3 regions of the Rhizobium azibense genome follow, and region 3 is predicted to be linked to each of the others. Evidence: predicted binding sites of a transcription regulator. Region 3 holds the regulator's gene; each other region holds the start of a gene.
The links. The regulator PhoB, encoded in region 3, activates phosphate uptake and scavenging genes when phosphate is short. The targets are predictions, from matches to a motif close to TGTCATNNANCTGTCAT.
Positions count from the first base shown of each region.

Region 1 (10,264 bases), on a different contig from region 3:
GCAGTTCGCGATCTCCGTGATCGGTGTCCTGATCTTTGCAGGCCTTACGGCCTACGACACGCAGCGAATCAAGGAAATGTACTTCGAAGCCGATGATGTTGCCGTTGCCGGCCGGAAGGCGATCATAGGCGCGCTGACGCTCTACCTCGACTTCATCAACCTGTTCATGTTCCTGTTGCAGTTCCTCGGCAACCGCAGGTAACTGGACAGCATCACTGAAAAGGCGGCTCCGGCCGCCTTTTTTATTGCACGTCAGGTCATGGAGTGTTTTCTAAAGGCATTCATCAACGACCGGCCGGCCCAATGCCTTTCCTTCTTCGTGACGCCACCCTTTCCGACCTTCCCGCAATCGCGGAAATCTATCGCGACTCAGTCCTCAATGGCGTTGCGAGCTACGAGATCATCCCACCTTCCGAAGCGGAGATGACCACTCGCTTCTGCGCCAATACCAGTTCTGGATATCCCTATATCGCAGCGGTTGACCAGAATGGAGCCCTGCTCGGCTATGCCTATGCTTCCGCTTTCCGCACCCGGCCTGCCTATCGCTGGATGGTGGAGGATTCGATCTATCTCGCGCCTGCAGCACGCGGCCTTGGCATCGGCCGGGCACTGCTAACAGCGCTGATTTCACGCTGCACGCAACTGGGCTTCCGCCAGATGGTCGCCGTCATCGGCGGCGCCCATCCGGCTTCGATCGCGCTTCATCGCGCACTAGGCTTCGAAGAGACCGGTCTGCTGAAGGGTAGCGGCTACAAACACGGCCGCTGGCTCGACACGATGATCATGCAGCGGCCGCTCGGCGATGGCAAGGACAGCGATCCTGATCCGTCGGTCTATCCCGGCACTCTGTTTGAGGTCTGACGCCGTCACGTCTCGACGAGCTTGAGCACCTTGTCGAAGACCTTCAACACCTGCTGCAGGTCATGGCCGCGCTTCAAGATCATGCCGTTTGCATTGATCACGCAGTAGGCGCCCTGCTTGGCGGCGAGCCTCGGATCTTTCTCGATGCGGAAAAGCGGCGTCTCGCCCGAACGTTTGAAAACGGCGAAGACCGCCTTCTCCTTCAGATGGCCGATGGCGTAATCTTTCCACTCGCCTTGGCCAACCATCCTTCCGTAGATCCACAAAATCGCGTCCAACTCGCGACGATGAAAGGTCACCGGCGGCGGGTCCTTGCTTTGCTTGTATTCTTTTAAATCGACGACGACCGAGGAACTACCACTGGCGGAACGGGCGTCGCCATGCCGCAAATCCGGCTGATCTGTCATCAGTCTCCCAAGCCTCCGCTTATGACAGGAGTACGACAGTTTGCCCGAGCCACATCAAATTGCAAGTGCAGCGACCATCACATTAAACATATGCTGTGCAATCTCCCGAGTGCCGCATTTCAGTCAAAACAGCGCCTCATTTCCGGAGGAAATTCGCTCACCGATTTGGCGCCAGCGCGCCAAAGGGCCCGGCTGAGCGTATCGACCTTAACCCCAGCCCCGAATACGATCAGCCGGGCCGCCTCGTTCATCCGCCTCGAAGCAGGTAAAGCCGATCAGATATTCTTGCCTGCCATGACGATGGTTGCGCCGACAATCGCAGCCGGATCGCCGTCGGCTGTCGTTGCCTGAAGCAGGATGGCGCAGCCTTCCAGTCCCGGCTTCTGCAGGACGCTTGCAGGCAGCGTCAGGCTTGCGGCCTTGCCGTCCCACATGCCGACTGTTTCGACATCGCTGACGCTGTTGAGATAGGAAATCTTCTTGCCGCTGTTTTCGCCCTTTTCGACGTCGATCGTCTTTTCCTTGTCGAAATAGACAAGCACGACATTGGCCTTGCCATCGCCGGCACCGATCTTGATCTCGAGCTCGTCGCCGCGCAGCTGCGCGGCCACGGGCACGGTCAAGCCCTTGCCTTCCGTCGAAAATGTATCGATCTTGCCATAGATGGCAGAAAGGTCAGACCCGGTGAGGTGATCGCGGCCGTTGACCACGACCTGCGGCGTATAGACGTTGCTGCGGCCCATCATCCGCGCGTAACCATACTGCCGCTCGGTGTTTTCCTTCGAACTGAGCGTGTCCGTCCACCCAAGATAATTCCAGTAGTCCACGTGATAGGCGAGTGCGATGACATCGCCCTGGGCAACCAGTTTCCGGAAGGCCGCATCGGCGGGAGGACAGGACGAGCATCCCTGCGAGGTGAAAAGTTCGACGACGCCTTTCAGCTTGCCATCTTCGGCATGAAGCGGCGCTGCAAGCACCATACCGGCGACCAACCAGATCAAAAAACGCGGCGTCATTCCAACCTCTTTTCCAGAGACACGCAGCAGACCGAAAACCGCAGCCCTGACTTAGGCCCGTAGAGATAATCCTTCCGGCTGCAAACGGAAAGTCACGAAGGGGTGAGACGCCGCCTGCCGGCACAGCTCGTGGAACACATCGGCGTGAGATGGAGACCGCAAAGAAAAACCGCCGAAGATTGCTCTCCGGCGGCCATTGTCTGCCCTGTTTCTCAACAATCAGGCAGCGAGATCGCGCAGAACCGTCTGCAGGATGCCGCCGTTGTTGAGGTAGATCACTTCGTCGAGCGTATCGACGCGCGACAGGAGGGGAACCTCCTTCACCGTGCCGTCGCCGTAGGTGATCTTGGCGATCTTTTTCTCGCGCGGCTTGATGTTTTCCAGGTCCTCGATGGTCACGGTCTCGTCACCCTTGAGGCCAAGGCTCTGCCAGGTCGTGCCGTCTTCGAAGACGAAGGGGATGACGCCCATGCCGACAAGGTTCGAGCGATGGATGCGCTCGAAGGACTGCGCGATAACGGCCTTGACGCCGAGCAGGTTGGTGCCCTTGGCCGCCCAGTCGCGGGACGAACCATTGCCGTATTCGACACCGGCGAAGATGACGAGCGGAACGCCCTCTGCCTTGTATTTCATGGCCGCATCGTAGATCGATTCCTCTTCCTTCGACGGATAGTGGATCGTATAGCCACCTTCCTTGCCGTTCGGGCCAAGCATGTGATTGCGAATGCGGATGTTGGCGAAGGTGCCGCGCATCATCACTTCATGGTTGCCACGGCGCGTGCCGTACTGGTTGAAGTCCGCCACCCCGACATTGTGCTCGAGCAGGTAAGAACCGGCCGGAGACGCAGCCTTGATCGAACCGGCCGGAGAAATGTGGTCGGTGGTGATCTTGTCGCCGAACAGGCCCAGGATGCGGGCGCCCTTGATGTCGGAGGTACCGCTGCCCTTCTTGCCCATGCCGACGAAGTAGGGCGGGTTCTGGACATAGGTCGAATCGTCGTCCCAGGCGTAGGTCTGCCCCGGAGGGACCTGGACGGCCTGCCAGTTTTCATCACCCTTGAAGACATCCGCATACTTGGTTTCGTAAAGTTCGCGGGTGACGTATTTGAGGATGAACTCCTGAACTTCCTTCGAGGTCGGCCAGATGTCCTTGAGATAGACCGGCTTGCCGTTCTGGTCTTCGCCGATCGGCTCCTTGGTCAGGTCCTTCTGGACGGTGCCGGCGAGTGCGTAGGCAACGACGAGCGGCGGGGATGCCAGATAGTTCGCCTGGACGTCCGGCGAGATACGGCCTTCGAAGTTGCGATTGCCCGAAAGCACGCCCGAAACGATGAGGCCCTTGTCATTGATCGTCTTGGAGACCGGCGCCGGCAGCGGGCCGGAATTGCCGATGCAGGTCGTGCAGCCGAAGCCGACGAGGTTGAAGCCGAGCTTGTCCAGGTCGGCCTGCAGGCCGGACTTGGCGAGGTATTCGCCAACGACCTGCGATCCAGGCGCCAGTGAGGTCTTGACCCAGGGCTTGGTCTTCAGGCCCTTGGCAACGGCGTTGCGGGCGAGCAGGCCGGCAGCAATCAGAACCGAAGGGTTCGAGGTATTGGTGCAGGATGTGATGGCGGCAATGGCGACGTCGCCATGGCCGAGATCGAAGTCGGTGCCTTCGACCGCGTAACGGTTCGAAAGCTGGCCCGGCTTCTTGTAGTCTGCCTCCATCGAGGTGGCGAAACCGGACGCGATGTCTTCGAGCGCGATGCGGCCCTCAGGGCGCTTCGGACCTGCCATAGACGGCACGACGTCGCCGAGGTCGAGTTCCAGCGTGTCGGTGAAGACGAGGTCGGAACCGTCGCCTTCGCGCCACATGCCCTGTGCCTTCGAATAGGCTTCAACGAGCGCGATCCGGTCATGCGTGCGCCCGGACATGGTGAGGTAGTTGACGGTTTCGCCGTCGACCGGGAAGAAGCCACAGGTGGCGCCATATTCCGGGCCCATGTTGCCGATCGTCGCACGGTCGGCCAGAGGCATGTTGTCCATGCCGGGGCCGAAAAACTCGACGAACTTCGAAACGACGCCCTTCTTGCGCAACATCTGCACGACGGTCAGAACAAGGTCTGTCGCCGTGACGCCTTCCTTGAGCTTGCCGGTAAGCTTGAAGCCGATGACCTCCGGCAGGAGCATCGAGACCGGCTGGCCGAGCATGGCGGCTTCTGCTTCGATGCCGCCGACGCCCCAGCCAAGAACGCCGAGGCCGTTGATCATCGTCGTGTGCGAGTCTGTACCGACGCAGGTGTCGGGATAGGCGATCGTCTCACCGTCCTCATCCTTCGTCCACACGGTCTGGCCAAGATATTCGAGATTGACCTGGTGACAGATGCCGGTCCCTGGAGGAACGACGCGGAAATTCTTGAATGCCTGCTGGCCCCACTTCAGGAAGCGGTAGCGTTCGCCGTTGCGCTGGTATTCAAGTTCGACGTTCTTGGCGAAGGCCTGCGGCGTGCCGAATTCATCGACGATGACAGAATGGTCGATGACGAGGTCGACAGGCACGAGCGGATTGATCTTTTCGGGATCGCCGCCGAGCGAGACCATTGCGTCGCGCATCGCGGCGAGGTCAACCACCGCCGGAACGCCGGTGAAGTCCTGCATGAGCACGCGTGCCGGGCGATAGGCGATTTCGTTTTCGACGGAGCCCTTGTTGTTCAGCCATTCGGCGACAGCGAGGATGTGCTCCTTGGTGACCGACTGGCCGTCTTCGAATCGCAGCAGGTTCTCGAGCAGAACCTTCATTGAATATGGAAGCTTCGATACGCCCTTAAGACCATTGGCTTCAGCCTTCGGAAGGCTGTAATAGACGTAGTCCTTTCCGTTCACGGAAAGCGTGGAGCGACAATTGAAGCTGTCAAGAGATTTAGACACGAGAGACCCCGTTTCTGATAGCCAACACAGTCGTGCGGACGCCTATGCACTAATGCACATCAGGATGCGGGTACGGCCATTTCCGCTGTCCGCACGTGGAGAGGTTTCTCCATGTTCGGCGCAAGGATGAAATTCACGCCGGCCGCTGGCGTGGTTGCGGGTCTTATAGATAATTTCTAAGAAAGGTGCCAGAGAGGGCTCGGCCCATTTGGGACATTTTTTGCGTCGCGGTGACTAAAAACTTATTGAACGGAAAACCTATGCATCTCGACGCCTCCAATCTCGCTGCCAGGCGGGGCGAAGACCTGATTTTCGCAGACTTGTCCTTTCGCCTCGAGGCAGGCGAAGCGCTGGTTTTGACTGGGAAAAACGGATCGGGAAAGTCCACTTTGCTGCGCGTCGTGGCCGGTCTTTTAGGGCCGGAAAGGGGCACGGTTGAATTCACTGATTCGCGTGGTGGAACGGAGCGGAATGCGCGTGAGGTCAGCCACTATCTCGGCCATCGCAACGCGATGAAAAGCGAGCTGACCGTCTCCGAAAATCTCGCCTTCTGGCAAAACTTTCTCGGCGACGTGCTCGGCGTATCGCAACTGTCGATCGAAGACGCGGCCGCCGCCGTCGGCCTTTCGGGCATTACGCATCTTCCCTTCGGCTACCTCTCCGCAGGCCAGCAACGCCGCTTTGCCTTCGCCAAGCTGCTCGTCGCCTACCGCCCGGTCTGGATTCTCGACGAGCCGACCGCAGCACTCGACGCAAGCGCCGACCGCCTGTTTGCCGATCTCATCGACGCCCACCGGAAAAAGGGCGGCATCGTTGTCGCCGCGACCCACCAGCCGCTCGGGCTTGAAAATTCCCGGGAACTGAAGATGACGGGCTTTGCGGGTGCGGATCGGGGAGTTTGGGGTTGACGAAGCTTGTGACAGACCTCGAGAAGCAGCAAGCAGCGCCGCGCGTGAACCCCTTGCTCTTGTTCAAAGGGCTTGGAGAGGGGTGCCTGGCCATCCGCGTAGAAGGACACCCGGCATGACCGCCCTCTTCTTCCGCGACCTGAAACTTTCCATCCGCGCCGGCGGCGGCGCCCTGATCGGGGTGCTGTTTTTCCTCACCGTCGTTGCTGTCATCCCGTTCGGCGTCGGGCCGGACCTGAACCTGCTTTCGCGGATCGGTCCCGCCATCGTCTGGATTGGCGCGCTGCTTGCGGCACTGCTGGGTCTTGACCGGCTTTTCCAAGCCGAACGTGACGACGGTTCGCTGGACTTGATGCTGATGCAGGAAACGCCGCTCGTGCTGACGGTCCTTGTCAAGTGCTTCGCGCATTGGACGGCGACCAGCCTGCCCTTGGTGATTGCCTCCCCGTTCCTCGGTCTCTTCATGAACATGGACGAGATCGCGATCGGCGCAACGGTACTGACGCTCTTGGCCGGCTCGCCCGCCATCACCTTCATCGGCGCCGTCGGCGCGGCTGTCGCCGTCGCTCTTCCGCGCGGCGGGCTCTTGGTGTCGATCCTTGTTCTGCCATTGACCATTCCGGTGCTGATCTTCGGCGTCAGCGCCACCTATGCGGCAGTGGAAGATCCGGCACCTTTCCTGCCCCCTTTCCTCATTCTGATCGCATTGACGATGTTCTTTGCCGTCATCGGTCCGGCGGCCGCAGCACTTGCGCTGCGAAACACATCGGATTGATCGGCTCTTTGATCACGATCAATTGCGGGAGCACCGCGTTCAAGGTAAATAACCGGTCATGAACGAAACAAGCCTTGCCATCAGCAAATTCAGCGATCTCGCCAATCCGACGCGGTTTCTGGCGCTGGCGCAGCGCACCATCCCGTGGATGGCGGCGGCAACGGCGCTCTGTCTGATTGTCGGATTGTACCTCAGCTTCTCGACGAAAGGCGACTACCAGCAGGGCGAAACCGTCCGCATCATGTATCTCCACGTGCCTTCGGCCTGGCTTTCGATGATGTGCTACACCGTGATGACTATTTCGGCGATCGGCACGCTCGTCTGGCGCCATCCGCTGGCCGATGTCTCCGCCAAGGCCGCCGCACCACTCGGCGCTGCCTTCACTCTCCTTGCATTGGTCACCGGTTCTCTCTGGGGCAAGCCCATGTGGGGGACCTGGTGGGTCTGGGACGCGCGGCTGACGTCGGTCTTCATTCTCTTCCTGATGTATCTCGGCCTGATTGCGCTGAACCGCGCCATCGATGATCCGTCAAGGGCCGCCCGTGTCACCGCGGTTCTGATCCTCGTCGGGTTCGTCAATATCCCGATCATCAAGTTTTCGGTCGACTGGTGGAACACGCTGCATCAGCCTGCAAGCGTCGTGCGCCTCGCCGGCCCCGCGATCGACCCGGAGTTCCTGCGCCCGCTTTTCGTGATGGCGATCGGCTTCACGCTGCTCTTCTTCACGCTGCACGTCATGGCGATGCGCAACGAAATCTGGCGGCGCCGCGTTGCCGCCCAGCGCCGTCTGGCCGCGCGGCTGGCAAGCCGTGAGGATTGACCGATGACGCATGCCTTTTACGTTTACAGTTCCTATGGGTTCGCCGCTTTCGTCACCATCGCCGTGACGCTGTGGATCTGGGTGGACGGGCGCGCGCGGCAAAAGGAACTGGCGGCCCTCGAAGCTTCGGGTATCCGCCGCCGTTCGGCGCGTCCGAAGGATAGCCAATGAGCACGCCGCAGGCAGATCGACCAAAACCGCGCGGCTTTGCCCGTTATGCGCTGGCATTGATCCCGCTCGTGGTTTTCGGTGGCATTGCCGCGACGGCAGCAAAGATGCTTTACGATCAGGATTTTCACGGCAAGAACATTTCCGAGATTCCTTCAGCGCTGATCGGCACCAAAGCTCCGGCATTGAACCTGCCACCGCTGGAAGGGTCAAATCTGCCGCCGCTGACGGATAGTGCGATCAAGGGCAAGCTGACGCTGGTCAATGTCTTTGCCTCCTGGTGCCTTCCTTGCCGGGAAGAGCATCCAATCCTGACGGAACTGGCAAAGGACAAGCGGCTCAACATCGTCGCGATCAACTACAAGGACAAGAACGACAGCGCGCTGCGCTTTCTCGGCGAGCTCGGAAACCCCTATGCAGCAATCGGTGTCGATCCGAATGGCAAGGCGGCGATCGACTGGGGCGTCTACGGCATTCCTGAGAGTTACCTGGTCGCCACCGACGGCACGATCCTCTATAAACGCGTCGGCCCCTTCGACGATGTCAGCCTCAAGGAAGGCCTCTATCCGGCAATGGAAAAGGCGCTCGGGAAACCGGTTTCCTAGACCGCACTTTGCCAGGCCTTGACCGCCTCGACTGGAAAGATCAGCATCAGCACGTTGAGCGTCAGGTTGTCACGGATCATGTAACCCGTAAAGATCTCGAAAAAGAAGGCGATGGCGACTGTGAGCGCGATCGGAGCGCGGGCAGCGAAGAAGAAGCCGGCGACCATGAAGACGGTGTCCATGGCCGAGTTGAGGATACTATCGCCGTAATAATCGAGGGAGATCGTCGCCGCGCGGTAGCGCTCGATGATGATCGGCGAGTTCTCGAGCAGTTCCCAGCCGGATTCGACGACAAGCGCCAGAAGCAGGCGCACGGCGATCGGCCTGTTGCGTAGCACCAGATGCGCCAGCCCATAGAACAGGAAGCCGTGAATGATGTGGGACGGCGTGTACCAGTCCGAAAGATGCTGGGAATTGCCGCTCGAGTTGACGACGCCTTCCCACAGCTTGACATAGCCGCAGGAGCAGATCGGCGTGCGGCCCATCAGGTACTCGGCAGCGATCTGGAGGATCAAGACCGCCAGGCAGGCCGCGAACCAGAAATTCTGATGTCTCGCTCTTTGCGCTGCACTGAACGCCGTCACTTCTCGGTTTCTCCTGCAGGAGTTATCGAATGCTTCATGATGAGCGGCATCTGCGCCATGGTGAAGATGATGGTGATCGGCATCGTCCCCCAGACCTTGAAGGTCACCCAGAAGTCATCGGAAAAATTGCGCCAGACGGCTTCGTTCAGAACGGCAAGGAACAGGAAGAAGATGCCCCAACGAACCGTCAGCTTGCGCCAGCCTTCAGCGTCGAGCTGAAAGGCCGCGTTGAACACGTAGCCGAGCAGCGACCTGCCAAGGGCAAGCCCGCCCAAAAGAGCGACACCGAACAGCGTGTTGACGATCGTCGGCTTCATTTTGATGAAGGTTTCGTTCTGCAGGTAGATCGATAGCGAACCGAAGATCAAGACGACGATGCCTGACACGAAGGGCATGATCGGCAGATGACCGAGGACGAGCTTGGAAACGACGAGCGAGACGATCGTCGCCGCCATGAAAAGTCCCGTCGCCACGAAGAGCGGCCCGCCGAGTTCCGACAATGCGGGGAATTGCTCGACCAGCCAGGCGCCACGCAGATTGGCGAAGAAGAAGATCAGCAGCGGCCCGAGTTCCAGCGCCAGCTTCAGCATCGGATGGTGGCGGTCGGCGGCGCTGGGGGTCATATCGCTTTCAGTGGTCATGTATTCGTCAAACCTGTTCGTCGTTTGCATGGGCTTGCGCGCTGTTGCGGCTTATCTGTGGCATCATTGCCCAAGCCCGGCAATGGCATGAGCGAAATCCTCGGCCTCGAAGGGCTCCAGATCGTCTACGCCTTCGCCGACGCCGATGAAATAGACCGGCAGCTTGTGCTTTGCGGAGATCGCAACAAGGATGCCGCCCCTCGCAGTACCGTCGAGCTTGGTCATGATCAGGCCGTTGACGCCTGCAATATTGCGGAAGATTTCGACCTGATTGAGAGCGTTCTGGCCGGTGGTCGCATCCAGCGTCTGCAGCACCGTGTGCGGGGCGTCGGGATCGAGCTTTCCGAGCACACGGACGATCTTTTCGAGCTCCGCCATCAGCTCCGCCTTGTTTTGCAAACGACCGGCGGTATCGATGATCAGCACGTCGCACTTTTTCGCCTTCGCCTGCTCGAAGGCATCATAGGCAAGACCTGCGGCATCCGCACCAAGCTTCGTGCCGATGAATTCCGACTTCGTGCGATCGGCCCAGATCTTCAACTGCTCGATCGCCGCGGCGCGGAAAGTAT
Region 1 covers NZ_SMBJ01000007.1:295,796-306,059, reverse strand. The annotation lists gene EV130_RS19505 (Bax inhibitor-1/YccA family protein) at 1-202, shown strand, start outside; gene EV130_RS19500 (GNAT family N-acetyltransferase) at 304-861, shown strand; gene EV130_RS19495 (DUF2794 domain-containing protein) at 867-1,268, opposite strand; gene EV130_RS19490 (DUF1223 domain-containing protein) at 1,544-2,284, opposite strand; gene acnA (aconitate hydratase AcnA) at 2,504-5,194, opposite strand; gene ccmA (heme ABC exporter ATP-binding protein CcmA) at 5,455-6,102, shown strand; gene ccmB (heme exporter protein CcmB) at 6,218-6,877, shown strand; gene EV130_RS19470 (heme ABC transporter permease) at 6,936-7,697, shown strand; gene ccmD (heme exporter protein CcmD) at 7,701-7,868, shown strand; gene EV130_RS19460 (DsbE family thiol:disulfide interchange protein) at 7,865-8,470, shown strand; gene EV130_RS19455 (DUF2585 domain-containing protein) at 8,467-9,054, opposite strand; gene EV130_RS19450 (septation protein A) at 9,051-9,695, opposite strand; gene ftsY (signal recognition particle-docking protein FtsY) at 9,759-10,264, opposite strand, start outside.
Region 1: a site for PhoB is predicted at 1,290-1,306, ahead of EV130_RS19495 (DUF2794 domain-containing protein). Genes of this name have one in related genera too.

Region 2 (10,264 bases), on a different contig from region 3:
CTTCGACGAACCTGGACAAATCTGGGTCGTCAGACCGTAAATCTCCTCCTTGGAAAAATCCCCGGTCATTCGATAGCAGTCTGCCGCCGATCGACAACTGCCAGACCTTGAGATCCTTGTAGAAGTTTATCGTCTGCCACCCCTTCCAGCTGGTCGCTGCTCGCTATTTGCTTCTACTGCTTCGCCTTCTCATCGCCTGGCAGCACGTACTCGGTGCCCTCCCAAGGCGACATGAAGTCGAAGTTGCGGAATTCCTGCTTCAGTTCCACCGGCTCGTAAACGACCCGCTTTGCCGCATCGTCATAACGGACTTCGACGAAGCCGGTCGTCGGAAAGTCCTTGCGAAGTGGATGTCCTTCGAAACCGTAGTCGGTCAGGATGCGGCGGAGATCCGGGTGCCCGGTGAAGAGAATGCCGTACATGTCCCAGGCCTCGCGCTCGAACCAGTCGGCGCCGGGATAGACCGCGCAGGCCGAAGGAACCGGCGTATCCTCGTCGGTCGCGACCTTCACGCGGATGCGCGAGTTCTGCTTCGGCGACAAAAGATGATACACAACGTCGAAACGCTTTTCGCGCTGCGGCCAATCCACGCCGCAGACGTCCGTCAGATTGATGAAACCGCACTTGGCGTCATCGCGCAGGAACGTCAGAAGCGCGATCAGGTTTTCGCCCGTCGTCGTCAGTGTCAGTTCGCCGAATTTCAGTTGCGTCGCGGCAATCAGGCTGCCACGCGCTTCCGAGAGATAGGACGAAAGCTCAGTGAGGGCTTCGCTCATGTGTCTTGTCCTTAACCCTTACCGCTCGATCGTGCCGGTGCGCCGGATCTTCTTCTGCAGCAAAAGCACGCCGTAAAGCAGCGCCTCCGCTGTGGGGGGACAGCCAGGCACGTAGATGTCGATCGGCACGACGCGGTCGCAGCCGCGCACCACCGAATAAGAATAGTGATAGTATCCACCACCATTGGCGCAGGAGCCCATCGAGATCACGTAACGCGGCTCGGGCATCTGGTCATAGACCTTGCGCAGCGCGGGCGCCATCTTGTTGGTGAGCGTGCCAGCGACAATCATCACGTCCGACTGGCGCGGCGAAGCGCGCGGTGCAAAGCCGAAACGTTCGACGTCGTAACGCGGCATCGACAGCTGCATCATTTCGACGGCGCAGCACGCTAGACCGAAGGTCATCCACATCAGCGAGCCGGTACGCGCCCAGTTGATCAGTTCGTCGGTCGAGGTGACGAGAAAACCCTTGTCGGCCAGTTCGTTGTTGATCTCGCCGAAGAACGCGTCGTTGCTGCCGATCGGCTTGCCGGTTGCGGGATCGAGGATCCCCTTCGGCTGCGGCGCCACGAGCGCGTGGTTGCTTGAGGGGGTCACTGCCATTCCAGGGCTCCCTTCTTCCATTCATAGATAAAGCCGACGGTGAGCACGAGAAGAAACACCATCATGGACCAGAAGCCGAACCAGCCGATGGCGCCGAAGGAAACGGCCCATGGGAAGAGGAAGGCGACTTCGAGGTCGAAGATGATGAAGAGAATCGACACGAGATAGAAGCGGATGTCGAATTTCATGCGAGCATCGTCAAAGGCGTTGAAGCCGCATTCGTATGCGGAAAGCTTTTCCGAATCGGGCGCCTTGAAGGCCACGGCAAACGGCGCAATCAGAAGCGCCAGGCCGATGACGAGGGCAATGCCGATGAAGATGGCGATCGGAATATAGGAACTGAGCAGTTCAGTCATCATGTTCATCCCTGCTTGCCGAATGCGCCAGGCAGCGCAACGGGCAAATGCCCGGCAAGCGAACGTGCGTTGCAACAAGCCGTCGTTAGCGCAGCCGGAGCCATGGCGCAAGACTTTTAGAAAGCCAATTCCACCTGCGAGGATGCGACATTATCAAGCAGATGCAACGATGTCGCGACAAATACGCACAAGTTGCGGGAGGATGCATGGCAGCCAACCAAAAACTGCATGGCTCGGAGAAAAGAATGGCGCGAGTGACGGGGCTCGAACCCGCGACCTCCGGCGTGACAGGCCGGCACTCTAACCGACTGAGCTACACCCGCGCATCTTGACGGAAAGACCGGAAGCGCCTTGCGGCACATCTTAAAATGGCGCGAGTGACGGGGCTCGAACCCGCGACCTCCGGCGTGACAGGCCGGCACTCTAACCGACTGAGCTACACCCGCACTTCATTTCAAGTCATCCGGAGCTTTCGCATCCTTGTCAAAACGGACAGGCCGCTTCGATGAGCGGCTAACTAAGGGGTTCGCATTTGAGTGTCAAGCAGGTTTGGAGACAAAACCATGACAGTCCGGAAATTGTTTTCAAAGCGAAGTCCAGCCCTCGCACAAGAGCTTAACATTGACAGGACTTCCGACCCTTTTTCTCGTGTCTGAAGCCGCTTCAGGCATTTCCGGCATATTGCTCGTCACTGACCTGTTCCATCCAGTCGGCCACGCTGCCATTCAGTGATTCCTGGATGGCGATATGCGTCATCGCCGTTTCCGGGGCTGCGCCATGCCAGTGCTTTTCGCCCGCGGCGAACCAGACGGTGTCGCCCGGCCGGATTTCTCGGATTTCGCCGCCCCAGCTCTGCACAAGCCCCTTGCCGGACGTGACGATCAGTGTCTGGCCCAGAGGATGCGTGTGCCAGGCGGTGCGTGCTCCCGGCTCGAATGTCACGTGCACGACCCTCACGCGGGCCGGATCCGGCGCTTCGATCAACGGATCGAGCCGTACGGTGCCAGCGAAATAGTCCGGCGAAGCCTTCGCCGATGGCCGGGAACCGGCTGTCTTGATTTCCATGCCGTTGCCTCTTGGTTGTTTGATCCGGCGCGTCCTCTGCAGAAAGTAGGTCACCAGTCGAACCATTTGAAGTGGAGCGGGAAGATATGCCAGACCATCGGCACCGTTCTCGAATAAGCAAGGTCTGCGCCCTATTTTCCCCGCAAGCGCTTACCCGCCCGGTGCCCGGCTGATACGCCGCGAGCTTTTCATCACGAATGGAGGATTCCCATGAAACAGCATTCTTTCGGCCGCATGCCGTTTTCAGTCAGCAATGTCGGGTTCGGCGCATGGCAGATAGGCGGTTCCTGGGGCGATGTCAGCGTGACTGACGGCCGGACGGCCCTCAACGCGGCACTCGATGCCGGCGTCACCTTCATCGACACGGCGGACGTTTATGGCGACGGCCGGTCAGAGAAAATCGTCGCCGACGTTGTAAGAAACCGTGGCGGCACGCGCCCGATGGTCGCCACCAAGGCCGGCCGTAGGCTGAACCCGCATGTCGCGGGCGGCTATACCAAGGCCAATCTCGAGGGCTTCATCGACCGCAGCCTGAAGAACCTGCAGGTCGACAGTCTCGATCTCGTCCAGCTCCACTGCCCGCCGACGGAGGTGCTTTACCGTCAGGAAGCCTTCGACGGTCTCAACGAGCTGCAGAGGGCCGGCAAGATCAAGGGCTATGGCGTCAGCGTTTCGACGGTGGAGGAAGGCTTGAAAGCGATCGAGTTTCCGGGCGTTGAAAGCATCCAGATCATCTACAACATATTCCGTCAGCGCCCCGATCGCCTGTTCTTCCAGGAAGCCCGCCGCAGGAACGTCGCCGTGATCGCCCGCGTGCCGCTCGCAAGCGGCCTGCTCTCCGGCAAGATCAGCCGCGACACCAAGTTTGCAAGCGACGACCACCGCAATTTCAACCGCCATGGCGAGGCCTTCGATGTCGGTGAGACTTTCGCGGGCGTGCCCTTCGAAGTCGGCCTGCAGGCGGTCGAGGAGGTGCGCAAGCTGGTGCCGCAGGGCACCTCCATGGCAGCCTTTGCGCTGCGTTGGATACTGATGAACGATGCCGTGACCGTGGTCATCCCCGGCGCGCGCAACGCCGAACAGGCAAGGGCAAACGCAGCCGCCGCAGATCTTGCGCCGCTTTCCCACGACGTGATGGATGCGACGCGCGAGATCTATGAGCGGCTGGTTGCACCGCATGTGCATCAGCGCTGGTAACGCAACCGATCGGCCTTGGAAATGGCCGGGCTACCGGCCATTTCTTTCTTTCGGGGACCTCAGTTCATGCCGACCAAATTGACCGGGAAGAACAGGGTTTCACCTGAGGAGTCGCTCACCCCGTCGTTGTCGGTGACGGCATAGACCTTACCGCCGGCGTCGAAGGTGAAGCCCTCGATCTTGTCGAGCACGTAGCCATTGGTGGCTCTCTTCAGCTCGTTTACGAAGTCGTAGGCTTCTGTCTTCTTGACTGTCGGCAGCTCGCCGCCGAGCTTGGCGGGCTTGAGGTCGGCGATCGCCACCTTATAGAGCTTCTTCAATTTCGCTGCATCGCCCACGAGGTTGTCGCGCTCGATGATATAGACGCTGTCGCCGTGGGCAGAGATTTCCGAAAGGCCGACCCAGCCGTTTTCGGACCTGTCGAGAGGATAGCGCACCCCGCCCCATTCCTTGGTCTTCGGATTGTAGGAGACGAGCTTGACGAAGCCCTTTTCGTCGTCCTTCCATTCGCGCTGAATTGCCATCCACAGCGTTGCATCATCTCCCGAGCCGATGATCGTCACACCTTCGAAACCGTAGCGGATTTCGTTGGCGATCAGCTCCTTCGGCAGGGCGATCTCGGCCTTGATCTCGCCCTTCGGATTGACGTGGTAGAGTGCGTGAGGCAGCAGCTTTTCGCTATTGCCTTCGGAAGCGAGCCAGAACCAGCCCTTCTCATCGACGGCGATCCCCTCGATGTCGAGCTTCTGGGCGAAAGCACCGTCACGCTTGACCGTCAGCGTCTGGGTGATGACGGCGGGCTTGTGCGTCGCGTCGATCGTGTAGATCGTCGGCTGCATGCCGAGCACGCTGTCGCTGACCGCAAAGACCTTGCCGGGCATTTCCGGAACGGCAGCAAGGCCCGAAAGGGCGGCAAAGCCGACAGGGTTGCCATCCTTCTGGGCAGCGACGATCTGCGGATAGGCCTTCTCGCCTTCGGCAAGCTCGTAGATCATGACATGCGAGCGCGGGCCGCCGTCCTTGCCGAGGTCGACTTCGTTGGCGGTCGCAAGGAGGTTGCGCGAGGGAATGGCGACAGCGCCTTCCGGCGAAACGCCAGATGGCAAGATCTGCAAAAGTTCCGGGTCGGCGCCCGTGTCCTTGTAGACGCCGACAACAGAAGCGCGTTCTGCAAGCACGAAGAAATATTGCTGGCCGCCGAAGGTGGCTGCTTCCAGCCCCTCCGCTTCGACGCCCTTCGAAGAAGAGCGGCCGTCCGGATAATGGCCGAGATCAGCCACGGCACGCTCGAAAGTGCTGCCGGATTCGTAGAGAAGCTTGCCGGCCTTGTCGAAGATCGTGAATCCGCGCGAGCCGCCTTCGTAATCGCCTTCGTTGGCGACGACGATACGGTTGTCGTCCAGCCATTTCACAGCGTCGGGTTCGCGCAGAATGCCTTTCAGTTCGCCAGCAAACCTCAGCGCCCCGTCCTTCTTCGTGTCGATACCGGAAAGGTCCGTGCTGCCTGCGGAGAAATGCGTCTTCACCTGTGCGGTTTTGCCGTCAATGATGATGATCTCGTTATTTTCCTGCAGTGTCAGTGCGATCTCGTCCTGACCGTTGAAGGCGACGAATTCTGGCTCCGGGTCCTCGGGCGCGATGGCCGAGAGACCGGTCAACGCAACGTGCTTGATCGTGCCGCAATCGACTGTTCCGTCCTTGACCTGGAAAATAACGAGACCACCTGCCGGCATCTGCGGGATCTTGCCGTCGTTGACGTCTTCGTCGCGCTCGTTTTCGATGGCGATGGTTCCGAGCGTCTTGTCCTTGTTGAGCGCGATCGAATCCGGCTGACCGCCGAGATCGCAGGTGTTCTCGATCTTTTTTGTGACAACGTCGACGATTGCCAGGCGGCCGGAAGGCTTCTGCTTGCTTTCGCCGGTGTTAACGGCAACCAGCACCTTGCCGGCGGCCGACGTAACGGATGTCGGCTCGCCGTCCATCATCAATACGCCCCCGGCCTTGGGGGCCATGGCATCGACGATGTCCACGAAGCCGATCGCACCGAGGGGGCTGTCGCTGTAAATCAGCGTCCTGCCGTCATCAGTGGCGGTGATGATTTCGGCGGATGTCGTGGAAAGCTTGTCCTTGCCGGCGGGCAGGTTTGCGGCAACCGGGAAGGACGCAATACGATTGAAAACAGGCTCCGCAGCGGCCGGGGAAGCAACGGACGCGATCAGCATGGCAGCCAGCGTCGCCTTGCGCGATGAAATGGTCATGAAATCCCCCATATGTCGAACATTTCGAAACGGTGGATCTTTGAGGGACGCTGATGACAGACACATGACAGGCGGCGCGATTTGAAGCGACTTGTCCATGCAGCGTTTGCGCGCGGCAGTTCGTTGCGCATGCCTCAGAAGCAAACCAGCAGCCAGACCGCGACAGCTTCCGCTCGATGCCCATTAGACCTGGTTGATCGGCGAGGATGCGCCCCAGAGCAGCGTCGAACAATTGAAGAGCCGGCAAGACCTGCGGCAAACTGAAAAGGGTCCGGCTTTCGCCGAACCCTTCCAAACCTGGGCTGCCGGTCTCGTTATCCGGCGGCCAGAAATCTGATTAGCCGTTAACGGCATCCTTCAGGCCCTTTCCGGGCGTGAACTTCGGCACGTTGCGAGCCGGAATATTGACTTCGGCGCCGGTGGACGGATTGCGGCCCTTGGTGGCAGCGCGATGAGAAACGGTGAAGCTGCCGAAGCCGGCGAGACGAATGTCGCCCTTCTTCTTCAGTTCACCCTGGACAACGTCGAAAACAGCGTCGACAGCAGAAGCAGCGTCAGCCTTGGTGAGGCCAGCCTTTTCGGCAACTGCGGACACGAGTTCATTCTTGTTCATGTTTCCACCCCTTTCAATGGTTCGAAACGACTCAAATCTGTAAGCCAGGCACAGAATAAGTTTCATCAGGCCCGCCGCAACCCAAAAGCCCTGCAAATCAAGGAAAAGCAAGCGGTTCTGTGACGTTTTCACAAAAAAGGCTGGCGTTTTAAGCCAGCCTTTTCCGAGTTTTGCAGCATTTTGACATAAATGTGGCAGGCAGCGCTCAGTGAGCGATGGCCGCACCTGTCTCGTCGAGGCCCTCAACGGTCGCGATGACCGGAGTTTCAACCGTTCCATCCCACTCGATCGGCTCGGGCCTGCGAACCAGCGCATGCTTGATCACCTCGCCCATTCGGGATACCGGGATGATCTCCATGTTGTTCTTCACGTTGTCCGGAATCTCCGCCAGATCCTTGGCATTTTCTTCCGGAATTAGCACCTTCTTGATACCGCCGCGAAGCGCTGCAAGCAGCTTCTCCTTCAGGCCGCCGATCGGTAGAACGCGGCCGCGAAGGGTGATCTCCCCGGTCATGGCGACATCCTTGTTGACCGGAATACCGGTCATGATCGAGACGATCGCGGTTGCCATGGCGACACCGGCCGACGGACCATCCTTCGGCGTGGCGCCTTCCGGCACGTGCACGTGGATGTCGCTCTTGTCGAAGCGCGGCGGCTCGATGCCGAAGTCGACAGCGCGCGAACGAACGTACGAGGCCGCAGCGGAGATAGACTCCTTCATGACTTCCTTCAGGTTGCCAGTGACGGTCATGCGGCCCTTGCCCGGCATCATCACGCCTTCGATCGTCAACAGTTCGCCGCCGACTTCCGTCCAGGCAAGACCGGTGACCACGCCGACCTGATCCTCGCGCTCGGCTTCGCCGTGGCGGAAGCGTGGAACGCCCAGATAGTCGTCGATGTTGGCAGCCGTGACGGCGACCGACTTCGCCTTGCCCTTGATGATCTCGGTCACTGCCTTGCGGGCGAGCTTCATAAGTTCGCGTTCAAAGTTACGCACGCCGGCTTCGCGGGTGTATTGCTGGCTGATTGCCATCAGGGCATCGTCGCTGACCGAAAATTCTTCCGGCTGCAACGCATGTTCCTTGATGGCCTTGGGCAGCAGGTGCCGCTTGGCAATTTCGCGCTTTTCATCCTCGGTGTAGCCGGCGATACGGATGATCTCCATGCGATCCATCAGAGGCGCCGGAATGTTCAGCGTATTTGCCGTCGTGATGAACATCACGTCCGACAGGTCGTATTCGACTTCCAGGTAGTGATCCATGAAGGTCGAGTTCTGGGCCGGGTCGAGAACTTCGAGCAGGGCCGAGGACGGATCGCCGCGGAAATCCATGCCCATCTTGTCGATCTCGTCGAGCAGGAAGAGCGGATTGGACTTCTTGGCCTTCTTCATCGACTGGATGACCTTGCCTGGCATCGAGCCGATATAGGTGCGGCGGTGACCGCGGATTTCGGCTTCGTCGCGAACGCCGCCAAGCGCCATGCGGACATACTCACGGCCGGTCGCCTTGGCAATCGACTGCGCAAGCGAGGTCTTGCCGACGCCCGGAGGTCCGACCAGGCACAGGATCGGGCCCTTGAGCTTGGCTGCACGCGCCTGCACGGCGAGATACTCGACGATCCGCTCTTTGACCTTGTCCAGGCCGAAATGATCGGCTTCGAGGATCTGTTCTGCGTGGTTGAGGTCCGACTTGATCTTCGATTTCTTGCCCCACGGAATGCCGAGCAGCCAGTCGAGATAGTTGCGCACGACAGTTGCTTCTGCAGACATCGGGCTCATCTGGCGCAGCTTCTTCAGCTCGGCGTCGGCCTTCTCGCGCGCTTCCTTGGAAAGCTTGGTCTTTGAAATGCGCTCTTCCAGTTCGGCCATCTCGTCGCGGCCTTCTTCGCCGTCCCCGAGCTCCTTCTGGATCGCCTTCATCTGCTCATTCAGGTAGTATTCGCGCTGGGTCTTCTCCATCTGGCGCTTGACGCGCGAGCGGATGCGCTTTTCGACCTGCAGGACCGAAATCTCGCCTTCCATGAAACCGAGCGCCTTTTCGAGGCGAGCCTTGACGCTCGTGGTTTCCAGCATCTCCTGCTTTTCGGTAATCTTGATCGACAGGTGCGACGCCACCGTATCGGCGAGTTTTGAATAATCGTCGATCTGGCTGGCAGCGCCGACCACTTCAGGCGAGATCTTCTTGTTGAGCTTTACATAGCTCTCGAACTCCGAAACGACGGAGCGCGACAGTGCTTCGAGCTCGACGGGGTCGTCATGCGGCTCTTCGAGCACATGGCCGAGCGCCTCGTAAAAATCCTCGCGGCTGGTATAGGCATCGATCTCGGCACGGGCGCGGCCTTCGACTAGAACCTTCACGGTGCCGTCGGGCAGCTTCAGGAGCTGAAGAACGTTGGCAACCGTGCCGACATTATGAATTGCTGAAGGATCCGGATCATCGTCGCTCGCGTTGATCTGGGTGACCAGCATGATCTGCTTGTCAGACCCCATGACCTCTTCAAGCGCCCGGATCGACTTTTCCCGTCCGACGAACAGCGGCACGATCATATGGGGGAAGACCACGATGTCGCGCAGGGGCAAAACAGGATAGGCAGTGCTGCTCGCTACAGACGTTTTCTTCGTCATTTTATTTCCTTTCCATCGTCCCGTTTCCGGGCTCTTTGCGCGGCCGCATGCGACCGGCGGCACTCTCACTTGTGGCTACAAGTGGAGGTTCTGACTATGCATTTCAAGCCACGCTACTGTCCGCGTTCCACGGTTGTGACAGCTTTATTACAACGCCATGCTAGTACAATGAAACACCTAACTGGATCGGAGCTCACCCTTCCGAACCGGCTAAAACACAAGGCCGGAGAACCCGCTATGGAATCGTTCCATCATCGCCAAGGACGGAGCATTCCGCAACGTCAACAATAGTATTTTCCCAGTCTTGCCAGCCATTATTAACAGGACCGTTCACGGTTTTTCAAATAGAAAGGGGCCCGCCTTCGGCAAGCCCCTAAATCTAACCATACGAGGACCTGCATCAGGCCGAGGCGTTTGCCTTTTCCTCCTGACGATCCGCATAGATGTAGAGCGGACGGGCAGAACCGCGCGCGACTTCCTCGGAGATAACAACTTCGCGAACGCCTTCGAGCGCCGGCAGTTCGAACATCGTATCGAGCAGGATCTTCTCCATGATCGAGCGAAGGCCACGGGCACCCGTCTTGCGTACGATCGCCTTGCGGGCGATTTCGCGCAGCGCATCCTCGTGGAAAGTGAGTTCGACGTCTTCCATCTCGAACAAGCGCTGATACTGCTTGATGAGGGCGTTCTTCGGTTCCGACAGAATCTGGATCAGCGCATCCTCGTCGAGGTCTTCGAGCGTTGCCAGAACCGGCAGACGCCCGATGAATTCC
Region 2 covers NZ_SMBJ01000008.1:199,846-210,109, reverse strand. The annotation lists gene EV130_RS21020 (NADH-quinone oxidoreductase subunit C) at 174-776, opposite strand; gene EV130_RS21015 (NuoB/complex I 20 kDa subunit family protein) at 795-1,379, opposite strand; gene EV130_RS21010 (NADH-quinone oxidoreductase subunit A) at 1,370-1,735, opposite strand; tRNA gene EV130_RS21005 (tRNA-Asp) at 1,982-2,058, opposite strand; tRNA gene EV130_RS21000 (tRNA-Asp) at 2,105-2,181, opposite strand; gene EV130_RS20995 ((R)-mandelonitrile lyase) at 2,399-2,800, opposite strand; gene EV130_RS20990 (aldo/keto reductase) at 3,011-3,997, shown strand; gene EV130_RS20985 (esterase-like activity of phytase family protein) at 4,057-6,267, opposite strand; gene hupB (DNA-binding protein HupB) at 6,593-6,868, opposite strand; gene lon (endopeptidase La) at 7,074-9,491, opposite strand; gene clpX (ATP-dependent Clp protease ATP-binding subunit ClpX) at 9,892-10,264, opposite strand, start outside.
Region 2: a site for PhoB is predicted at 6,309-6,325, ahead of EV130_RS20985 (esterase-like activity of phytase family protein). Genes of this name have one in related genera too.

Region 3 (10,264 bases):
TTCGCCATCATGGCCTGCGACCCAGATGGATCGACGGGTTCTGGGAAAAGCCCCTGCCGCCATGGTCGGATTCTTCGTCCGTGCCAACAACTCGATCGAGGTCACCTACCAGCGCTCGTTCTACGAAAAACGCGCCGCGCTGCTCCACGGCGGCAATCTCGACGTGGAGCCGATGGTGGCGAAGCCGCGCCCTGGCACCGCTTGCGGCATCCTTTGAACAATCAGCCAATTTCCGCGTTCATTTGAAGGGGCAAAGGAGCTCTTGATGTCGTACGGATCGCTGAGTGCTTTTGGTGACACCTGGTGCCGGTACAGGCCGGACACCGAGACCCTCGAGGCCGCTCATGACCTGGTGGACCGGTACCTTGCGTTCGCCGAGGAAGCGCAAGTGGGAAATGACATCATCGACGAGATCGAGCTGCCCGTCCCGAAGCCTATGCTGATCAAGTCGTTTGGCCTCGTCATCGCTGCCGAGCACCGTCCGCAGATAAGAGCTCTGCTGATCAGAGCGGGCATGACGCTGGCCCAGTACCGCGCCGACCTCGGACCACGGATGCGGTTAAAGCCCACGACGCCGCACGGCAGGCTACGGGCAGCCCGATCGCGGGAATTCGAGCGCCGTCTTCAGAAGAAGCTCGTGGCGGTCGCTGAAGAACGGATCAGCCTTGGCGCGTTTTATCGACGCGCCTTTATCGAGGCCATGCATTGACGCCAGATGAGGTCACACCTTGCCTTGACCGCGACGATCAGATCGCCGCCTGCATCAGGTAGAGGGATCGTTCCGGAGGAAGCTGCGCAACCATTTTCATCATGATCTTGGGATCGACATGGTGAACGGATCGCACTTGGCCGTCCCGGTAGATGATCGTCAAGACGCGCGTCTCTTCGTCATAATCGAGTTGGGCGATCGTTTTCGTGTACACCAGGAACCGCATGCCGTTAAACCTCACTGGTCAATGGAACATCACCAAGGTGATGGTGCCGACCATGACCCAACCGGAAACGATAATGAGGGACATTCTCAACAACGCCGTCTTGATCGTCATGGAATACTCCAAATCGCTTCAACCAAACTAGCTGTACTTTGGGACGAGTGTAGGCCGATCGGACCGAGCCTCATCCCGGTTGGATTGTATGTCTGACGCCTTTGGGCAAGTATGGGAGCCGAAGGCGGACTGGAATCACCTCCAGCGCGACTAAACACACACCAATATAGGCGGTCGCGTGAAATCGACGTGACACACGTGTTGCGAGAACATCTATATCGCGCCTCACAATCTCTGCACACAGTGGCGGGATCGGGTCGGACCCCGATACCGGTCAGAAGTCGCGAAGTGCGTAGCCGGCGCCGCGCACCGTCCGGATCACCTTGTCGGCCTTGCCGAGACTGATGCCCTTCCGAAGGCGTCCGATGTGTACGTCGACAGCGCGTTCATCGACACTGGCATCGCTGCCCCACAGCGATGCCCTCAATTCCGATCGGGAGTGGACGCGACCGGGGGACTTCATCAGAAACTCGAGTAGCCTGAACTCGGTGGGTCCGAGCTTGACTTCCTTTTTCTGCCTGTGGACCCGGCGGGCGTTCTTATCGAGCGTCAGATCCCCGACTTTCAGCGTGCTCTCCAGTAACGCTGGATTGAGACGTCGCAGAAGGTTCCGCAATCGGATGAGGAGTTCGACGGGGGAAACTGCCTTTATGAGGCAGTCGTCGGCTCCGGCCGAAAGGACTGCCAACCGGTCCTGTTCGAGGGGCGAGTCCAGAAGCACCACGATCGGAAGGCGGGCGGTCGCTCCGGTTGTCCTGAACTGGCGGCATGTCGAGATCGCCATCGAGCCAGGAGCCGGCGCACCGAATATCACCGCATCAGGCAGCCGCAACGCCACAAGCTCGACGAGCGATGCATGGGGGGGAAGACAGTTCACCGAATATCCTTCTGTCTCCAGAGCGTTCTTCAGCGTGGTGAGCAGATCTTCGTCCTGCTCGACAACAAGTATCCGCACCGACATCCTCTCCGGCCTCCCTGCTACGCTTCCATCGAATATCCCGCGCCGCGGACCGTGCGGATGACGTCCTGCATGTTGGAGAAATTCAGTGCCTTGCGAAGGCGACCGACATGAACGTCGACGGTGCGCTCGTCGACATAAATGTCGTGGCCCCAGACACCATCCAGAAGCTGCGAACGCGAGAAGACGCGTCCGGGCGATGACATCAGGAACTCCAGGAGGCGGAATTCGGTCGGACCAAGGCGGACTTCGCGACTCTTGCGGTGGACGCGATGCGTTTCGCGGTCGAGTTCGATATCCCCGCATTTCAGCACCGTGGAGAGCACCTCAGGCTTGGCGCGGCGCAGCATCGCCTTTACGCGGGCAACCAGCTCTGGCGTGGAGAACGGCTTGACGACATAGTCGTCGGCCCCGGTGGAAAGGCCGCGCACGCGCTCGCTTTCCTCGCCGCGCGCCGTCAGCATGATGATCGGCAGACGCTCCGTTTCTGGGCGCATGCGCAGGCGGCGGCAAAGCTCGATACCAGAGACGCCGGGCAGCATCCAGTCGAGGATCAGGATATCCGGCGTGCGCTCCTGAAGCCTGATTTCGGCCTCGTCGCCGCGCAGGATGGTGTCCACCTCGAAACCTTCGGCCTCGAGGTTATAGCGAAGAAGCACGCTCAGTGCTTCTTCGTCTTCAACGACTGCAACTCTCGGGATCATGCGGTTCTGTCTCCTGAAGGCGGGTTCGCAACAGTCATTGCGTGACCGCGCCGACGGTGTTGGCAGTGTCGTCCTTCGGACGTTCGCCTTCCGGCTGTGCGCCGGTCGCCATGTAATAGATCGTTTCGGCAATGTTGGTTGCGTGATCGCCGATGCGCTCGATGTTCTTGGCGCAGAAGAGAAGATGCGTGCAACTGGTGATGTTGCGCGGATCTTCCATCATGTAGGTCAGCAGCTCGCGGAACAGCGAGGTGTACATGGCGTCGATTTCCTCGTCTCGCTCGCGGATCGACTTCGCCTTGTCGGCTGAACGCGAGGCATAGACGTCGAGTACTTCCTTGAGCTGTACCAGCGCCAGTTCGGAAAGATGCTCGAGACCGCGGGCGAGCTTGCGCGGAACGCCGGTGCTCTGCACGGCAATGACACGCTTGGCAGTGTTCTTGCCGAGATCGCCGACGCGTTCGAGATCGGCCGCGATGCGGATCGAGCCCATGATCTCGCGAAGGTCGGAGGCCACCGGCTGGCGGCGGGCAATCGTGACGATCGCCTTGTCGCCAATCTCGCGCTCGGCGTGATCCATGATAACATCGTCGGAGATGACCTTCTGGGCCAAGCCAGCGTCACCGTTGACAAGCGCGCGGACGGCGTCCGACACCATCTGCTCGGCAAGCCCGCCCATTTCCGAGATGCGGCGGGACAAATACTTCAGATCCTCGTCATAGGCAGAAAAAATATGGGTCGATGCCATGGGGATTGTCCTTGAATAGCCTGAACGCCGCAGATCAGCCGAAGCGGCCCATGATGTAGTCCTGGGTGCGCGGGTCGTCCGGATTGGTGAACATCTTGTCGGTGTCGTTCTCCTCGACGAGATTGCCGAGGTGGAACATGGCGGTGCGCTGCGAAACGCGGGCCGCCTGCTGCATCGAATGCGTCACGATGACAATGCTGTAGTTCTCGCGAAGCTCGTGGATCAGTTCCTCGACCTTGGCGGTCGCAATAGGATCAAGCGCCGAGCATGGTTCGTCCATCAGGATGACTTCCGGGCTGACGGCGACGGCTCGTGCGATGCACAAGCGCTGCTGCTGGCCTCCCGACAGACCGGTGCCGGATTCCTGCAGGCGGTCTTTGACTTCGTTCCAGAGACCGGCCTTGTGGAGGCTGCTTTCGACGATCTGATCCAGGTCAGCCTTCGACCTGGCAATACCGTGGATGCGCGGTCCGTAAGAAACGTTCTCGTAGATAGACTTCGGGAACGGGTTCGGTTTCTGGAAGACCATGCCGACGCGAGCGCGCAGTTCCACAACGTCAATGTCCGGATCGTAGATATCCGCGTCGTCCAGCTTGATTTCGCCCGTGACGCGGCAATTGTCGATCGTGTCGTTCATGCGGTTCAAGCAGCGCAGGAAGGTGGACTTGCCGCAGCCCGACGGGCCGATGAGTGCGGTAACGGTATTTTCGCGGACGTTCAGGTTCACGTCGAATAGCGCACGCTTCTCGCCGTAGTAAACCGACACCGTCTTGCCGACCATCTTGTAGGCGGTCGCGTTCATTTTCTGCTCCAGAGCCTTCTCAACTGCTGTTTCGGTCAACATGTTCATAATCCTTACTCCGTTACCAGCGGCGCTCAAAGCGCTGCCTGAGGAAGATGGCGATCGCGTTCATCAATATGAGGAACCCCAAAAGCACGAGAATTGCGGCGGAGGTTCTCGATACGAAGCCGCGTTCCGGGCTGTCCGCCCAGATGTAGATCTGGCTCGGAAGCGCCGTCGACGCCGCGAATATCCCGTCCGGAGGGCTCGTGATGAAGGCGTTCATGCCGATGAGCAGCAGCGGCGCGGTTTCTCCAAGAGCTCGCGCGAGCGAGATGATCGCTCCCGTCATGACGGTCGGCATGGCGAGCGACAGCACGTGGTGGAAGATCATCTCGTGTTTGGAGGCGCCGACCCCCAGGGCCGCCTCTCGGATCGAGGAAGGCACCGCCTTCAGCGACACGCGTGTAACAATAATGAGCGTCGGCAGCGTCATCAGCGAGAGGACGAGGCCGCCGACGAGCGGAGACGACCGCGGCAGGCCGAAACCGTTCAAGAACACGGCGAGCCCGAGGAGACCGAACACCACCGACGGGACCGCCGCAAGATTGTTGATGTTGATTTCGATGAGATCGGTGAAACGGTTCTTGGGAGCGAACTCTTCCAGGTAGATCGCCGCCGCAATGCCGATCGGGAAGCTGATGGCGAAGCAGACGAGCAGCGACCAGAACGATCCGGAAATCGCGCCAGCCAAGCCAGCCAGTTCCGGGAAGCGGCTGTCGGCATTGAGGAAAAGCGCCCAATTGAACGGACTGGAGATTACGCCCTTGGATACGAGCTGGTCGATCATGCCGATCTGCTCGTCGCTGATGCGCCGCTGGCTCTCTGGCGTATCCCGGCTGATCTCGCCTTTGACGAACTGGTCGGCCGGATCGGACATCGGGATGACGAAGCTGCTCGGTGCCTTGAGGCGTGCTGGATCCTTAATGACTGCATCGCGAACGAGGAACGGTGCCGAGGATGTGAAGAGGTCGAAGAAGGCCTTCTCCTGCCTGCGTGGCAGGTCCCCAATCTGGTTGCGCAGTGCCTCGCGCACGGCGCCGCGCCAGTCGGCCTTCATCATATCACTTGTATCGAGCTCAGCTTTGCTGAGGTCGATGTTTATGGTGGCCACCGTCTGGGTGAACGCCTTGTACCCGGTGAGCGTCAGAGAACCGATGAGGAAAGCGAGGAAGCCGAGCGCGAAAATGATTGCGATCATGCCATAAGCCTGGAGACGCCGCTCAGCGGCATAGCGTGCCTTCCGGCGTGCCTTCATGTCATCCGAATGCCAGTTCACACGCGTTCCGGCGACTGCGGTCGTGGACATCAATATTTCTCCCGGTACTTGCGCACGGTGCGCAGCGCGATGAGGTTCAGGCCGAGTGTGACGAGGAAGAGTACAAGGCCGAGTGCAAAAGCCGCCAGCGTCTTCGGGTTGTCGAACTCGGAGTCGCCGATGAGAAGGGTGACGATCTGGACGGTCACGGTGGTGACCGCATCGAAGGGGTTGAGTGTGATCTTCGCGATTAGGCCGGCTGCCATGACGACGATCATCGTTTCGCCGACCGCACGGCTAAGGGCCAGAAGGACGCCGCCGATAATGCCAGGCAAAGCGGCCGGCAGCAGGACCTTGCGGATAGTCTCGCCCTTGGTTGCTCCCAGGGCCAGCGAGCCGTCGCGCATGGCACGCGGCACCGCCGCAAAGGCGTCGTCCGAAAGCGAGGAAATGAACGGAATAATCATCACGCCCATGACAAGGCCGGTGGCAAGCGCGCTGTTCGGCGACGAGGCTATCCCCACGGAAGCGCCCAGGGCCCTAATAGCAGGGGCGACCGTCAGCACGGCGAAGAAGCCGTAGACGACCGTCGGAACTCCCGCGAGAATTTCAAGAAGCGGCTTCACAACGGCACGGAACCGCGGATGCGCATACTCGGTCAGATAGATGGCGGAGAGTATCCCCGTCGGAACCGCAACCAGCATAGCGATCGCCGAGATGACGAACGTGCCGAACAGGACCGGAAGAACGCCGAACGCGCCTTGCCCGGCCACCTGGTCTGCGCGGATGGCGATCTGAGGCTCCCAACGCAGGCCGAAGAGAAATTCGGTGACCGGAACCCTTGCAAAGAAGTGGAGCGCTTCGAATACGAGCGAGCCGACGATGCCCACTGTGATGATGATGGCAACCAGGGAGGAGAACATCATGAAACCCGTGACCGCAGTCTCGACACTGTGGCGGGCGCGATACCTTGGGCTGATCACCTTCATCCCGAGAAATGCACCCACCGCGACGATGCAGAAGCCAATCGCCATCATCAGATAGGTGGAGTAGGTCTGGAGCGACCGAAGATGTTCGGCTGCAGCAGCCACTTCAGGCGTTGGCTGGCGGAAGAGGTTTCCGGCCGCAACCTGGCGGATTTCGCCGATGAGCAGCGATAGTGCAGCACTGTCCATGCCTTCGGAGCCAGGATATGAGGCGAGCACAAGCTGGTTCACGACGCTGGACTGGAAGGCAAGCCAGAGAAGAAGAAAGATGGAAGCGGGAACAGCGGTCCAGATCGCAGCGTTGAGACCGTGGTAAATCGGCCGGGAATGCGCCTTGATGCGGCTCGTTCCTGCCGTTGTCGATACGGCGAGGGCGCGCAAGCCTCCGAAGTAGGCCGCGACCACGGCTGCGGCAACCAATACGAGGAAGAGATAACCGAACATGTTGCCCCCATATAAGAAGAAGCCGCCCGCGGGCTGCGCAGGCGGCCGGTGAAGTTCGATATTACGAGCCGAGCTTCTTGGCTGCCATGACAGCCTTCTCGACTTCCGCACGCTTGGATTCGTCGAGAGGCGTCAGACCGCGTTCAGCAAGGTAGCCGTCCTCGCCCATCGAAGATTTGGAAGTATATTCTTCCAGGAACTCCTTCATGCCAGGGATGACGTCGCGGTGCGCATTCTTGACATAGATGAAGAGCGGTCGGGATACCGGATAAGAGCCGTCCTTGATGGTCTCGAAGCTTGCCTCGACGCCTTCGATCTTGATATCCTTGAGCTTGTCTTCGTTCTCATAGAGGAACGAATAGCCGAAGATGCCGACCGAGTTCGGATCGGATTCAAGACGCTGAACGATGAGATTGTCGTTTTCGCCGGCTTCGATGAACGGGCCGTCCTGACGCATGCGCGAGCAGGCTTCCGTGTATTTTTTCTCGTCGGCTTTCTTGAGGTCAGCCATGCCTGGGGTCTTCTCGCAGCCCGGATGCATAACCAGTTCGACGAATGCGTCACGGGTACCGGAGGTCGGCGGCGGTCCGAAGGCGACGATATCGACGTCCGGGAGGGACTTGTCGATGTCCGACCACTTCTTGTTCGGGTTGGCAGTCAGGCCGCCCTTACCGTCGGGAAGCTGCGCGGCGAGCGCCTGGAAGATCTGCCCCTTGGTCAGGTTCCAGTCGCCGGTATTGGACCTGGATACGGCGACAGACAGGCCGTCATAACCAATGAGAGCTTCGGTGATGTCGGTCACGCCGTTGCCGGCGCAGAGCTTGACTTCCGATTCCTTGATTGCGCGGGAAGCGCCCGTGATATCTGCGAAGTCTTCGCCGACGCCACCGCAGAAGGCCTTGAAGCCGCCGCCCGTGCCGGTGGACTCGACGACCGGAGCGGGCTTGCCAGTCTTGTTGGCAAACTCTTCAGCAACTGCTTGAGTGTAGGGAAACACGGTGGAGGAGCCGACGATCTTGATCTGATCGCGAGCCGATGCGACGCCTGCAGTTGCCAGCAAAATAGCGGCGACTGCGCAGCTTCCGAGATATTTGTTCATGGATACTCTCCCGTAGAATGTAACGATGACGCTTCGGCGTCGGCTCCCCTCTATAGGCACCACGTAACAGTTTTGTGACAGTTTTGTATCAATTCATCGTGCGGGAAGGAAGGCATCGGCAACGCGTGCCGGCTGCGCCAGCGAGGGCGGATTTCGAGCATCGAACCAAGATCAAATTAGACAAATAGAGTCAACGTCTTCTCGGCAGTTTCCATCTGATTTCAAATCTTAGCCGGACGGTTCCGGCCTCCAGCAGATAAGAGCTGGCCAACACATCCATTATCCGTCGTGCAGCCAGGAGAAAATCGGCAAACATTATAAAAGTGACATAAAACCGACATTCCACCGTTACGAACGCGGCATATGTCCCCTCAGACGCAATGACGAGGGACGCGCCAATGCTGGAAATAACGGATTTGACCCGGCGGTTCGGTGGCAAAACCGCGGTCGACCAGACGAACCTGAGAATACCGCAGGGCCAAATGGTGGGCATCATCGGCCGCTCGGGCGCCGGCAAATCCACACTTCTGCGCATGATCAACCGCCTGCAGGAGCCGACTTCCGGTTCCATCCAATTCTGCGGCGTCGAGGTCTCTGCTCTGCGTGGCCAAGCCCTGCGCAACTGGCAGCGCGATTGTGCGATGATCTTCCAGCAGTTCAATCTCGTCCCTCGCCTCGACGTTTTGACCAATGTCATGCTCGGCCGCCTCAATCACCGCCCGACCATGCTGAGCATCCTCAGCATCTTCAGCCGCGACGAGCGTATTCATGCGATTGCGGCTCTGGAGCGCCTCGGCATCGAACAGACGGCGCTACAAACGGCCAGTACGCTCTCCGGCGGCCAGCAGCAGCGCGTGGCCATCGCGCGTGCCCTGATGCAGAACCCGAAGATGGTCCTCGCCGACGAGCCGATCGCCTCGCTCGACCCGCTGAATGCCAAGATCGTCATGGATGCGCTGCGCGACATCAACGAGCGCGAGGGCATCACAGTCATCACCAACCTGCATACGCTCGATACGGCGCGCAATTACTGTGAACGCATCGTCGGCATGGCCGCCGGCCGCATCGTTTTCGACGGTAAGCCTTCCGAGCTGACAGCGGCTGCGGTCAAGGAAATCTACGGCACCGACAGGGATGGCGCCGGCATCGACGAAACAATGACCTCCACCTCGATCAACATGCCCGGGCCAGCCACCGCTCAAGCACCCGCCGCCCGGCAACCCGTCGCCCTGGCGGGTCTGTGAGAAAGGGCGGCGATCGATCGCCCGCGTCGACAAGCAAACTTCTTCGCAACAGCAAGACACCGGGAAACCGGTCAATCAGGAGAGAACCATGGTAAAGAAAGCACTCTTCGCCGCGACAGCGCTTCTAGCGCTTGCCGGCGCTGCCGCAGCCGAAAATCTCAAGGAATTCCGGGTTGGCATTCTGGGAGGCGAAAACGAAGCTGACCGGCTGCGCAATTTCCAATGCCTGTCTGAAAAGCTTCCTGCAGCAATCGGCGTCGAGAAGGTCTCCTTCTTCCCGGCAGCTGACTACGACGGCGTTGTCCAGGGCCTGCTCGGCGGCACGCTAGACTACGCAGAACTGGGCGCATCGGCCTATGCCAAGGTCTATCTCGCCAATCCCAAGGCCGTCGAGCCGATCCTGACGACCGTGCAGACCGACGGCGCAACCGGCTACTACTCGGTCATGGTCGCCCGCAAGGACAGCGGCATCAAGAAGCTCGAAGAAATGAAGGGCAAGAAGCTCGGCTTTGCCGATCCTGACTCGACTTCCGGCTACCTCGTTCCCCTCGTCACACTGCCTGAAGCCACTGGCGCTCCGGTCAAGGAATACTTCTCCTCCACCGGTTTTGGCGGCGGCCACGAAAATCTCGTCTTGGAAGTCGTAAAAGGCAACTTCGATGCGGGCACGACCTGGGCCTCGGGCGTGGGCGAGTTCAAGGATGGCTACAGCTCCGGTAACCTTCGCAAGATGGTCGACAAGGGCATCTTGAACATGGACGACCTCGTCGAGCTCTGGAAGTCGCCGCTCATCCCGAATGGCCCAGTCGTCGTGCGTTCCTCGCTGAACGAAGACATGAAGGCCAAATTCAAGGCGTTCATGATGGACCTGCCGAAGTCGGATCCGGCCTGCTTCTCGGCAATTCAGGGGGGCGATTTCAAGGGCTTTACCGAAGT
Region 3 covers NZ_SMBJ01000005.1:324,380-334,643, reverse strand. The annotation lists gene EV130_RS14870 (hypothetical protein) at 26-217, shown strand; gene EV130_RS14865 (hypothetical protein) at 266-709, shown strand; gene EV130_RS14860 (KTSC domain-containing protein) at 747-935, opposite strand; gene EV130_RS14855 (winged helix-turn-helix domain-containing protein) at 1,321-2,007, opposite strand; gene phoB (phosphate regulon transcriptional regulator PhoB) at 2,025-2,708, opposite strand; gene phoU (phosphate signaling complex protein PhoU) at 2,743-3,456, opposite strand; gene pstB (phosphate ABC transporter ATP-binding protein PstB) at 3,491-4,306, opposite strand; gene pstA (phosphate ABC transporter permease PstA) at 4,320-5,606, opposite strand; gene pstC (phosphate ABC transporter permease subunit PstC) at 5,606-6,985, opposite strand; gene EV130_RS14825 (PstS family phosphate ABC transporter substrate-binding protein) at 7,047-8,084, opposite strand; gene phnC (phosphonate ABC transporter ATP-binding protein) at 8,483-9,328, shown strand; gene phnD (phosphonate ABC transporter substrate-binding protein) at 9,417-10,264, shown strand, end outside.